DNA from 3 places in the Shewanella acanthi genome. Region 3 is predicted to be linked to each of the others. Evidence: predicted binding sites of a transcription regulator. Region 3 holds the regulator's gene; each other region holds the start of a gene.
The links. The regulator sigma-54, encoded in region 3, starts transcription at its own class of promoters, with help from an activator protein. The targets are predictions, from matches to a motif close to GTTGGCACGNNNNTNGNNT.
Positions count from the first base shown of each region.

Region 1: K0H61_RS05050 (YggN family protein) is a predicted target of sigma-54. The motif match lies at 1,970-1,988, and genes of this name have one in related genera.
Region 2: K0H61_RS11930 (DUF3192 domain-containing protein) is a predicted target of sigma-54. The motif match lies at 2,297-2,315, and genes of this name have one in related genera.

Region 1 is NZ_CP080413.1:1,124,327-1,128,542, reverse strand. Features, by position in the region: gene K0H61_RS05055 (LysR family transcriptional regulator) at 1-742, opposite strand, end outside; gene K0H61_RS05050 (YggN family protein) at 1,111-1,914, opposite strand; gene K0H61_RS05045 (YggL family protein) at 2,425-2,751, opposite strand; gene trmB (tRNA (guanosine(46)-N7)-methyltransferase TrmB) at 2,800-3,516, opposite strand; gene mutY (A/G-specific adenine glycosylase) at 3,695-4,216, shown strand, end outside.
Region 2 is NZ_CP080413.1:2,728,722-2,732,937, forward strand. Features, by position in the region: gene K0H61_RS11915 (Mpo1-like protein) at 389-724, opposite strand; gene K0H61_RS11920 (GNAT family N-acetyltransferase) at 717-1,355, opposite strand; gene K0H61_RS11925 (DUF2789 domain-containing protein) at 1,501-1,734, shown strand; gene K0H61_RS11930 (DUF3192 domain-containing protein) at 1,853-2,257, opposite strand; gene K0H61_RS11935 (hypothetical protein) at 2,405-2,794, shown strand; gene K0H61_RS11940 (Zn-ribbon-containing protein) at 2,794-3,567, shown strand; gene syd (SecY-interacting protein) at 3,673-4,216, opposite strand, start outside.
Region 3 is NZ_CP080413.1:605,160-609,375, reverse strand. Features, by position in the region: gene lptC (LPS export ABC transporter periplasmic protein LptC) at 1-482, shown strand, start outside; gene lptA (lipopolysaccharide transport periplasmic protein LptA) at 469-1,011, shown strand; gene lptB (LPS export ABC transporter ATP-binding protein) at 1,014-1,745, shown strand; gene K0H61_RS02590 (RNA polymerase factor sigma-54) at 1,851-3,326, shown strand; gene hpf (ribosome hibernation promoting factor) at 3,355-3,642, shown strand; gene ptsN (PTS IIA-like nitrogen regulatory protein PtsN) at 3,645-4,088, shown strand; gene rapZ (RNase adapter RapZ) at 4,085-4,216, shown strand, end outside.

The sequences.
Region 1 (4,216 bases), 520 kb from region 3:
CTTCCATTAAATAACTAGCGAGATAAACCACCCCTAACCCACTAATAGCTGCGGTTTTAAGTGCTGGCGCATTATCGACTCGGAAATTGCCCGTTACCCCGATTTCGCAGTAGTCATCACCCTTTCTGAATTGCCACATGCTGTGTTCGTGCCACTCACCTTGATAGACTAAACAATTATGATCCACTAATTGCTCAGGACGCGTCGGTTCACCATGTTTTGCAATGTAATCAGGTGAAGCAAGCAGCAAAAATTGGCTTTTCATTAGTGGTCTTGCAACCATACCAAGGGGCAATTGCTCCGACATCGTGAGCAGCAAATCTAGACCCTCACTCACAACATCAACTTTATGGTCAAGTAAACTAACTTGCAGCTCAAGCTCTGGATGTTTTGCCATAAAAGCTGGTAGTGCAGGAATAATATGCATTGCACCAAAGGACTGGGAAATACCCACCTTCAAAACACCTCGAGTAGCATCATTTAAATTATGAACGCTTGCAATGGCTTGTTCTGCATCACGCAGTAATTCCTCGCCTTGCAGATAAAGTAAATGGCCCGCTTCTGTCAGACTTAAACTTCGAGTAGTACGCTGGATCAGCTGCACCCCGAGTCTATGTTCGAGATCGGCTACCTGCGTGCTCACTTTAGATTTAGAAATCCCAAGCCTTCTTGCGGCGGCACTAAAACTACCGGCTCTGGCCACATGAGTAAAAATTGCAATAGGTTCTAACAGTTCTAACATGAAAAGTCGCCTTAAACAGTTTACGACAGTGAAATTAACTTTCGGTTTTGCTGAACTACAAATTGATTGGATCTGTACCCAGAAATAGCCTCCAAACCAGAAACAGTGGCAGGTATTTCAACCGTAAAGTGCACTTAAAGTAGGGTGATTTATCTGACTATGTTGTCAGCTTTTCATTATATCTCGTGATTATATCAAACATTCTTCTTAAGAATGTAACATTCCATACAAAATCACCGCAATCATTACTCCAAAGGAGGAATTATGATCAATCAAGTCGTAGAAAAACTACGCCCCCATTGATCCTTAATCAATGGGGGCGTTTATTTCAGCTGAGTTAGTTTAATTAAGCTAAGCCACTTATAGAATTAATTATTTTTCGTTAAAGCAAAGTTTGAAAGCTCAGGTACTTCTTGACGAAGTTGATTTTCAAGTACCATCAGTTTCTCAAAATTGTCGCAAAGAGCATTTGCTTTAGCTTCAATCCCCTTAGATTGAACTTCCATTTTTTGCTTAATGTCTTCACCGATACCGTCCATCTTCTGAGAAAAGGCTTCCATTTTCGCTTCGAAGCTCTCGCCATCACCCGACAACATTTGGCTGCCTATATTTATCATTAACGCACCAATCGCGCTTTGTACTAAATTTTCCATTTCCTGTTCAAATTCTTCATCGAAGGTGTTTTGCAATGAGGCTTCGGTTGCACCTAAATAATAGCTGTCTCCCTGTTTAGACGCAGTTTCATCGACGCGTTTCTGTACCCCTGCCATCATTTCATCAAGCTTTGATCCTGCGGCATCCCCAAGTAAGGGGGTTAACGCCATGCTTACGGCTTGGGACGCTAAAGATACCGCCTCATTCACTAACCCTATAACTTCAGGAACCTGAGTTGATACTGCATCAGAGTATTGGTTAACTAAGGTTTTTTGCTTATCGTTAAGGCTGACTTGTTTACCCTGAATAAAGAGCTTATCGATTTCCATGCGATACATCTCCTTACCCTTCTCACTCATAACCAATTTTTTAGGTTCAACTCGCACATCATAATTGAGCATGACTTGGCACTTTTCATCGATCTTGGGCTCGGTCTGCGCTTGGGCAGTTTGTAGTGCTAAAACAGTTAACATCGCGCCAGATAATGCTGCGGTTGTAATTAGGGAAGTGATTTTCATCGTTCGATCATCCTTTAACCTGAAAAATTTATGTTATTAAAATCATATTCAGGTATAGCGAAAGCCATGCCAGATTTATAACACACTGATACTTAAGTATATAGACAAATTCCCTTCAGCATTAAATTGGTTAAAATCACTAACTATTAGTGATTTCGATAACAATAAAAAACCGCGCCGATAACATACAACGATAAAATCACTGTTATCGCGCAGCGCTTAGATGCTTAATTGAGAGCATGCCGACGGCGTTAAAAGTGGCATCTGAAAATAATGTTGTTTGCGCTAAGATTGGGAGTTAAGCCTGAGATGATTGGCTTTTGCAAAAAAGCACTAAGAGAGCAGATTTAGCTCAAACAGTGCGGACTCGAAAGATCAGGAAAATGTGGCTATCACTAAATAGACATAAAACTAAAGGGTCGAGCCAAATGCACTGCATTCAGACTCAACCCTTTCGGCTTAAAACCTAAATAGATACTAAAATCAGTATCTGAATTAATTTCTAACGGATTAACTCCACCAGATATCGTACAGGTCGCTTACTTCGAGCTGCGCCACTTTTTGGTCAGCCCAGAAGGCTTTAACTGCGGCGATATCGTCTTCGGTGCACTTACCGATGGTTTGAGTAGCAATAATGCCTTCCCATTCGATATGACCACCACCATGGAAGCCTAACTTACGGGCTTCAATCACTTCATCGATAAACTTATCGACCGTCGCATCAATATCTGCTTCAGAGATAGATGCATCGAAGGTCCAAGTGATATCAAAACCTAACTCTTGGAATTCATCGACGCGCATTTTCTTACGTAAACGACGGCTACGATTCTTTGCCATAGTGATTTTCCCCGTTATGTGAACAAATAAATAGATTGAGCCGATGACTTAAGCGATACGCTCAAACATCAGATCCCACACGCCATGGCCTAAACGATGGCCGCGGGCTTCAAATTTCGTTAATGGACGGTGATCTGGACGTGGCACTACAGTACCATCGGCCGATTGGTTTTTGTAACCATTTGCCGCATTCATTACTTCTAGCATATGTTCGCTGTAGTTTTCCCAGTCGGTTGCCATATGGAATACGCCGCAAATCTTCAGTTTACGGCGGATAAGCTCAGCAAATTCAGCCTGTACGATACGGCGTTTGTGATGACGCTTTTTATGCCATGGATCGGGGAAGAACAATTGCACGCGGGTCAGACTGCCGTCGGCAATCGCATGCTCTAACACTTCCATAGCATCGTGGTGATAAACACGCAGATTGGTCACACCGGCAGCGGCGGCATCACTTAAGCAAGAACCTACACCAGGCTTATGGACTTCAATCCCGATGAAGTTAAGCTCTGGTGCTTCCTGCGCCATTTGCACTAAGGATGCGCCCATACCAAAACCGATTTCGAGAACGGTATCGGCTTCACGGCCAAAAACTTCAGTTAAGTTCAATGGTGTTGGGCTGTAATCTAAACCCATAGTAGGCCACTGAGTTTCAATGGCATGCGCTTGACCCTTAGTCAAACGACCTTCTCTTAGGACAAAGCTTCTGATCTTACGCAGATACTTGCCTTCTTCATTAAATTCAGCGGTAGTGACTTCGCTCATTTTTGCCTCGTCTCGTGGACAACACCATTAAAAAGAAGGGCATTATCCAAAGTTCAACCTACAGTGCAAGCACTAATGGAGGCGAAGTATAACAAGAATCTGCCATTGAGCGAATCGGCCTAGGATTTTCAAGGAGGTGTATCTTGTTTGCCAAGCAATCTATCGCTACACTGCGCCGATGAAATCTACAGCCTCCTTTGCTTCACGTATCAATACTTGGTACGACAACCACGGTCGTAAAACCCTCCCTTGGCAGCAGGACAAAACCCCATATCGAGTATGGGTTTCTGAAATCATGCTGCAGCAGACTCAAGTCGCGACCGTTATTCCCTATTATCTTAACTTTATGCAACGCTTCCCTGATGTGCTCACCCTCGCAAATGCGCCAGAGGACGAAGTGCTACACTATTGGACGGGCCTTGGTTATTACGCCAGAGCCCGTAATCTACATAAAGCAGCCAAAACCATTCGCGATCAGTATCAAGGTGAGTTTCCAACGGATTTTGAGCAAGTACTCTCACTGCCGGGCATTGGCCGCTCAACGGCAGGTGCCGTTTTATCTTTATCCCTTGGCCAACATCACCCAATCCTCGACGGTAACGTTAAACGGGTTTTGGCACGCCACGGCGCCATTGCTGGCTGGCCAGGACAAAAGGCCGTTGAAGAGCAGCTATGGCAGCTAACCAATGCATTGACGCCC
Region 2 (4,216 bases), 2.0 Mb from region 3:
ATATCTTCCTTGAATAAGCAGCCCTGCTTTTCCTTAGCCTATCCTAGGCAGTTGACAGTTTTCCTACTGTCAAAGATTCAATCCAAAGAACCTAAATCCAAATAACCTAAATGAGTAGCCTCCTGCTTCCCTTTCGCCCACTTTGCTATCCTTGCAATCCATTGATATTGGCGATGAAATAATTCTACGACAAAACCACGGCTTTTGTTTTTTTTGGATAAACATTCTGTGAGCCGTGGCTCAACTTTTGGCGCCAACAGATTACATAATACACTGTTTTACAAAAGATTAATAAAAGATATGTTTATGAAACAATCAATACATAATCCATTTGTCTTACAGGCTTTGTAAGCAATATCTCACACACCTGTAAGCCGATAACGGATAATCAATCCTTGTGCTTCAGGGAGTTACTTTTATGAGAGGTTAATTTACCGGTCAGTATCTGTACAAACATCACCCAATCCCCCATCAGGCTGTAAATAGGGTACTTAAAAGTCGCAGGTCGATTGTGCTCGAAAACAAAATGGCCAATCCATGCAAATCCATAACCCGCAATGGGCATTAACCAATACAACCAACTTGCCTGCGTCACGATTGCTGCAATCAAAATGAATAAAACTAAGCCGCTACCAAGCACATGCAACCAACGACAGGTCTTATTTTGATGCTGAGAAAGGTAAAAGGGGTAAAACTCAGCAAAGGTTTTATATCTCTCATTCATCCTGTTGGCCTGCATAAAAAAGTAATTGTCCCGCGACACTCCCGATTTCAAGTTCCCCAAGAGAAACAAAATCATGCTGAGTGAATAAATGAGTATGCGATTCTTTTGCACTAAATACACCGACGCCATCGAGATCAGGCTGCTCATCACACCAACTCACAACCGCCTGCACCAATTGATGGCCTAAACCTTTATGCTGCTCTGTCGGTGCAAGGGCGATAAATTGCAAAATAGCGCAGTGGTTACTCGGCAATAATTCGACAATTTTTGATTCCTTGTGGATCAGTGCTTGCGTCGATTGCCAACCAGTCCCCAACAACATCTTTAAACGCCAGTGCCAAAAGCGAGCTTCACCTAGAGGGATTTCTTGAGTAATAACGCAAGCCAATCCCACTAATCGCTCCTGCTCGAATAAGCCTATCAGCGCCTGCTTTTCCTGCCACAGGGTGTTTAATTCCTCGCGGATGGCTGCACGCAATTTTTGCTCGTAGGCAGCTTTATCGGATGCACTAAAAGCATTAACAAAAAAAGGGTCGTCGTGGTAAGCGTTATACAGAATTGAAGCAGCAATACGTAAATCTTCGGCGGTGAGATATACGGCGCGGTACTCATCCAAGGCATTATTGTCCATTATTAGAATTCCTTGTTTTAGATCACACTCTTATGAGTCTTTATCAATGTAACAAGGAAAGCCAAAAGTGCAAATGTTAATCATTAATTGCATTTTTGACAGACTGGCATAACCTAGTTTGAGGAGAGCAATTAAGGAGTCACAAATGGATACCACCCCCGTAGACCTAAGCCACCTCTTTGAGCAGTTAGGATTAGATAACCAGCCCCAAGCCATGTCGACATTTATTGCCGGTCATAAACTCAGCGCCAAAACTCATTTGAGTGACGCGACCTTTTGGAACGAAGCCCAGCGCAATTTCATTATTGAAGCCCTAGAAGCTGATGCCGAATGGACGGAATTAATTGAGCAATTAGATACCCAATTAAGAAAGCCCTAAGACAAATGCAAAGGGCTTTAGGCTAAAGTTCGATAGCAACTTACCGCAGATAGTGGCTTACTACTGCACATGAAATAAGTCAAAAATCAATTAACAGCTCAGTAAGCAGGCTTTGCCCTTATATTTTGCTGTACGCCGTTTCGCCCCAGCCCACTAGTGCATTATTACTTAACACAATCGGTGTGCACTCATCTTTAGTGGTCTTATTATCGCTACGGCTATGCTGGGTGCGATAAAACAGCACTAGCACTTCCTTATCCGCTTCAGCCATCGCCTGTCCTTTTTGAATATAGGCTTCGCTAAAATCGGCGGTTCCCATCAGGGTCATCACCTGATCTTTACTCATGCCTAGGCTGAGTTTGACTAAGTTATTTCGATTCTTCTCTTGGGTTTTCTCCCAAGACTCCTTACGATCCCAATCGGTCTCGCCATCGCCAACATTGACCACACAACCACTAAGACCTAAGCTTGCTAGCCCCAAAAAGGTAACGGCGATAAATTTGCGAGTAAAAGTAGCGTTCATCTTATAACTTCCTGGATAATGATTTTTGAAGCTCTTTAAAAGCAAAATAAATGCCAAAGATTAACCTTCTGTTTTATATAAATAAAACTAATATCGATTCGGCGCGTTAGTAAAAATCACCAAATGATGTAAGGAATTTCACTTAATATGAGTCCAATTGACCAAGTATTAGCGGCGGCGCGCGCCCTCGAAGAAAGCGGTAAAGTGCCAAGCCTTGCGCTGATAAAACCCCGTATCAGCAACAAGATCCCTATGCCAATGATTATTCAAGGTTTACAACAATATAAGTCCATGCCAAAGGCTGAGCGAGAGCGTTTATCGAAACTGCAATCCCCTGTAGTAGAAGCGTCATCAACTGAATCAAGCATCACCCTCGATACCTTGGCTGAAAAAATGGCCGAGCAATTCGCTTATCAGCAGGCACGTTTTGAGCAGCTCATCACTCAAAAAAATAATGAGCTCACTCAACTTCACAACGAATTGCTCGAACTTAAACAACGCGTACAACTACTCGAATCCCAAGGAAATGACCGTTAATGTTTGTGACTGAACTGCGTTTTGAATGTTTTGCCGATACAACAATTAGCGCGGCGGAACGGGCAATAAATCAGTTGCTTGAAGCCTACCGAGCCAATGGCCAAGTACTTGGGCGGGAGTTTGCCGTCGCCTTTAACGAGGGCGAATTCAGAGTGCGATTATTAACACCTGAAAAAACCAGCCTCGCCCACCGCCATCACAGTGCTTGGGTGAAAAAAGCACTTGCAGAATTGACCGATGCGAAGTTACTCGCTCCACGTGAGAAATTCATTGGTCAGGACATCAATTCCGAGGTCAGCAACACTGAACCGCCAAGCTGGCAATTACTCTATACCAGTTATGTGCATATGTGCTCCCCCTTGCGTAGCGGCGACAATTTACTGCCTATTCCGCTTTACCACATTCCGCCGACATTCAATGGCGATCATAAACGGGTGATCCGCTGGCAGACGGAGTGGCAGGCCTGCGATGAACTGCAGATGGCGGCGGCAACTAAAGCGGAATTTGCCGCCCTTGAGGAGCTATCCAGCCCGCAAAGTGATTTATTTCGAAGAGGTTGGGATTTGCGTGGTCGCATAGAATACTTAACTAAAATCCCGACCTACTATTACCTGTACCGCGTGGGTGGTCAGGATCTGCAATCCGAACTCGCACGTCCTTGCCCACGCTGTGGCAGCCACGAGTGGAAACTCGACGAGCCTTTGCTCGATATGTTCCACTTTCGCTGTGAACCTTGCCGGATTGTGTCCAATCTTTCCTGGGATCATCAGTAAACAGTGATTAAAAAGCCCTAAAACGTAGAACTCTTTAGGGCTTTTTAACACTCAAGCTAAGTACGATGACTTATTGAAGATGCCTAATTTCTTTATTTTCAGCGCTTAATGCTTACCCATTAAGTTATGCCACATACGTTTAAGACTGGCAAAAATCCCAGGATGCTCAACCTCAGGCATGGGCAACTCCTCGTGCTTCACGGGTGGTGCAATTCTGGGTGACAGCGATGCTATAAACTCCGCTAAACTTGGCGCTAATTGCTGTGAGGGTAACTGCCCAGGGATTTCAATCCACACGCTGCCATCGCTATTATCGACGGTAAGCATCTTATCTCCTTCGTCAAGAAGTCCAATAAACCAGGTCGGTGGCTGCTTGAGCTTTTGCTTCATCATTAAGTGCCCAATGATATTTTGCTGCAGGCTATCAAAGTCGTCCTCATTCCACACCTGTAGCAGTTCGCCGCTGCCCCACTCAGAATCAAACAATAAGGGTGCAGCAAAAAATTGCCCGTAAAAATCATTAATTTCAGGGAGCAGCGTTAACTCAAGTGCATGCTCAATATTGGCAAAGCTGCCTTGCGTTTCACGCTTTACGGGTTGCCAAAATACGGGTTCATCGGAGTCGACATCAAACTCCCCTTGAATGCAC
Region 3 (4,216 bases):
GCGACGACACTGATACATCCTTGAATAATGGCGATAGACCCGATTACATTATCGACGATTTGCGTAGCATCGAATTTAATGAGCAGGGTCAGGTGAATAGCCGAGTCAGCGCCCAGCACATGGAGCACTTCGAGCAGAAAAACCAAACGGACTTTGTTCGCCCTGTATACCTTGTGTACCCCGATAAGGGTCAAGCACAATGGCAAATTCAAGCCGATAATGGCCGCTTGTTAAAGGATACGGGTAAGGTTGCATTAGAAAATAATGTTATTATCGAGGCCATCAGCCCCGGTGAGCCAATACAAACGTTGTCGACCAGTTTTTTAGAGCTCGATCTTAACACTATGATTATGACCTCTGACCGTATCATCTACGTCAAAGGCAAAGATTTTAATATTCAGGGGCAAGGCCTTTACGCGGATCTAAACGCGCAGGAAGTGCAATTGACCAGTCAGGTAGTTGGAACCTATGAAGCAAAATAACATATTACTTGCCAGCCTAATGCTAATGACCAGCATGGGCGCCTTTGCCAAAGTTGGTGATTTGCAGCAAGAGGTCAAGATTAAGGCTGTCAGCCAAACTGCAGATATCAAAAATAACCAAATCATCTTCTACGGTCCTGTTGAAGTGACCCAGGGCTCGATCAAGATCCAAGCCAATGAGCTGCGTGCTTTCTCAGCAGAGGGCGACAACAGCAAAATTTTAGTCGCCACGGGTAACCCTGCAACCTATAGCCAAATCCTCGATGATGGCCGCCCTGCATCTGCCAGTGCAAAAGAAATTCGCTACGAAATGGCTTCACGCACTCTAACACTAAAAGGTCAAGCAACCCTCGATCAAGCTGGTAGCCAAGTGACAGGTAACCTGATTCGTTACAACATCACCCAGCAAAAACTGATTGCAGAGAGTACCGGCAATGGTGACGATCGGGTAATAACGATTATTCAGCCCGAAAATTATCAGGAAGATCTTAAAAATCCTCCCGCTGACAAACCTGTTAAACAGGACTGACAATGACCCAAATTACCTTAAAAGCCCAAAATCTGGCCAAAAGCTATAAGAGTCGTCAGGTCGTTAAAGATGTCAGCCTCACGGTAAAAACTGGGCAAGTAGTCGGGCTCCTCGGCCCAAATGGCGCTGGCAAAACCACCACTTTCTACATGGTTGTCGGTCTGGTCAAAAGCGATAAGGGCAGTATCTTTATCGATAACGATGACTTAACCGCCGATCCTATGCATTTACGGGCCCGTAAAGGGATTGGTTATCTGCCACAGGAAGCCAGTATTTTCCGTAAGCTCACCGTGCACGACAACATCATGGCGGTGCTGCAAACCCGCAAAGAACTCAATAACGAGCAACGGATTGAAGAGCTAGAACATCTTTTGGAAGAATTCCACATTACCCATATTCGTGACAGCCAAGGCATGTCACTGTCGGGTGGTGAACGCCGCCGGGTAGAAATTGCCCGCGCCCTTGCCGCAAATCCTAAGTTTATTCTGCTCGATGAACCCTTTGCCGGGGTTGACCCAATTTCGGTTATCGACATCAAGAAGATCATTGAACAGCTCAAAAGTCGTGGGCTTGGAGTGCTGATCACCGACCACAACGTGCGCGAAACCTTAGACGTGTGTGAGCATGCCTATATCGTGAGTCACGGAAACCTGATCGCAGAGGGGACACCCGCAGAGATCTTAAACAATCAGCAAGTTAGGGCTGTGTACTTAGGTGAACAATTCAGGCTATAGTTACTAAAACAGAGCCAAACTCCTTGAATTTTAGGTCTCTTGACTCAATCAAAAAGATAACAAGTAACCTAAATTCAAAATTATAACGTAGGGATCAGCGGTAGCATGAAAGCGTCACTCCAGCTCAAACTGGGTCAACAGTTAACAATGACGCCACAACTACAACAGGCAATTCGCCTGTTACAATTGTCGTCATTGGAATTGCAGCAAGAGATCCAGCAAGCCTTAGACTCAAATCCTCTTCTCGAGCTGGAAGAGGAGCAATTTGACGCATCGAGTGACCGCAATCAGGCCATCGCCGATACTGATTTCAGCGAAGCCAGCGCCCTTCCACCCGAGCAGGATAATTCTGCCGTCGATATCGCCGAATCCTTAACTAAGGATTCCATGCCCGACGAACTTCCCATAGATACGACTTGGGATGAAGTCTACACCGCCTCATCCAATGCCGGCCCTGGTGGCAGCCGAGAAGACGATATGCCCTTTCAAGGCGAAACCAGCGAAGGGCTTTACGAACACTTAGAGTGGCAAAAAAATCTCACCCCCTTCTCCGACACCGATATGGCAATTGCCACCGCAATCATCGATGCTATCGACGATCAGGGCTATCTGACCCAGAGCACCGAAGAGATTCTCGAGGCCATGGGTAATCCGGATATCGAACTCGATGAAGTCGAAGCGGTATTGAAGCGTATCCAACATTTCGATCCTCTCGGTGTCGCGGCAAGGGATTTAAGCGAGTGTCTGCTGATCCAATTATCTCACTTTTCGCCTGATACACCTCAACTAGATAACGCTCGCATGCTGATCAAGGAACACTTGGATCTGATCGCTGCCCGCGATTTTAGATTGTTGATGCGAAAGACCAAGCTTAAGGAAGATGATCTGCGCGATAGCATTGCCCTTATCCAAACCCTTAACCCTCGTCCTGGTTTATTAATCACCCCAATAGATGAAGAATACGTTGTACCCGATGTCTCAGTGTCGAAGAAAAATGGTCGTTGGGTCGTCGAGCTCAATCCGGATTGCATGCCAAAAATCAATGTTAATCAACAGTATGCAGCAATGGCTCGCAGCAGTAAAAATCAATCTGATAGTCAGTTTATCCGTGGTCATCTGCAGGAAGCCAAGTGGTTTATTAAGAGTCTAGAGAGTCGTAACGACACTCTTCTTAAGGTGGCAAATTGCATTGTGCAGTATCAGCAAGGTTTCTTCGAATACGGTGAAGAAGCCATGAAGCCTATGGTTCTGAACGATATTGCCGAAGCCGTTGAAATGCACGAGTCGACCATTTCACGGGTGACTACCCAAAAGTATATGCATACCCCAAAGGGACTTTTTGAACTAAAATATTTCTTCTCAAGCCACGTCGGCACCGACGATGGCGGTGAGTGTTCATCCACAGCAATCAGAGCTTTTATTAAGAAACTGGTTGCGGCGGAAAATCAGAAGAAGCCTCTGAGCGATAGCAAGATGGCACAACTTCTGGCCGAACAGGGAATTAACGTCGCCCGAAGAACGATTGCGAAGTATCGAGAAGCGATGCTGATCCCCCCATCCAACCAGCGTAAAAGTTTATAACCTACAGTGGATATCGGAGGACGTTTCTATGCAAATTAACCTGAGTGGACACCATGTCGAGATAACAGAATCTTTACGGGCATATGTAGAGGAAAAGTTTTCAAAACTTGAACGTCATTTCGAACAGATCAATAATGTGCACGTTGTACTCAATGTTGAGAAAATGCAACAAATCGCCGAAGCAAGGATCAATCTCACCGGTGGTGAAGTCTTCGCGACTTCAGAGCATGCGGACATGTATGCTGCCATAGACGTCCTGATAGACAAGCTTGATCGTCAGGTTATTAAACACAAAGAGAAGTTAACAAAACACTAACAATGGAACTTCGTACCATACTGCGGCCGGAATGCACAACCTGCGCCACTCCGGGCAGTAAGAAAAAGGTACTGGAACTCATCAGCGACTTAGCCGCTGCCCAGTACCCAACCCTCTCATCTCAAGAGATATTCGAAAGCCTAGTGGCACGCGAAAAGATGGGGAGCACAGGTATAGGTAACGGTATCGCCATTCCACATGGCAGATTAACCGATATAGCACAACCCATAGCAATACTCGTTAAATGTGAGGAACCGATAGCTTTTGACGCTATCGACAAGCAACCGGTTGATATTTTATTTGCACTGCTTGTGCCTGCTGAACAGTGTCAGCAGCACTTAAGTACCCTGTCATCGATGGCCGAGCGCCTGAGCGACAAACAGGTTTTGAAGCAATTACGCAAAACCCATGATGAAACGGAACTCTATCAGGTAATCACTGGATGAAACTGGTTATAGTGTCTGGGCGCTCTGGCTCAGGAAAATCTGTCGCACTAAGGGTGCTCGAAGATCTCGGCTATTACTGCGTCGATAATCTTCCATTACCCTTAATCGGCAGTTTACTTGGGCAGCTC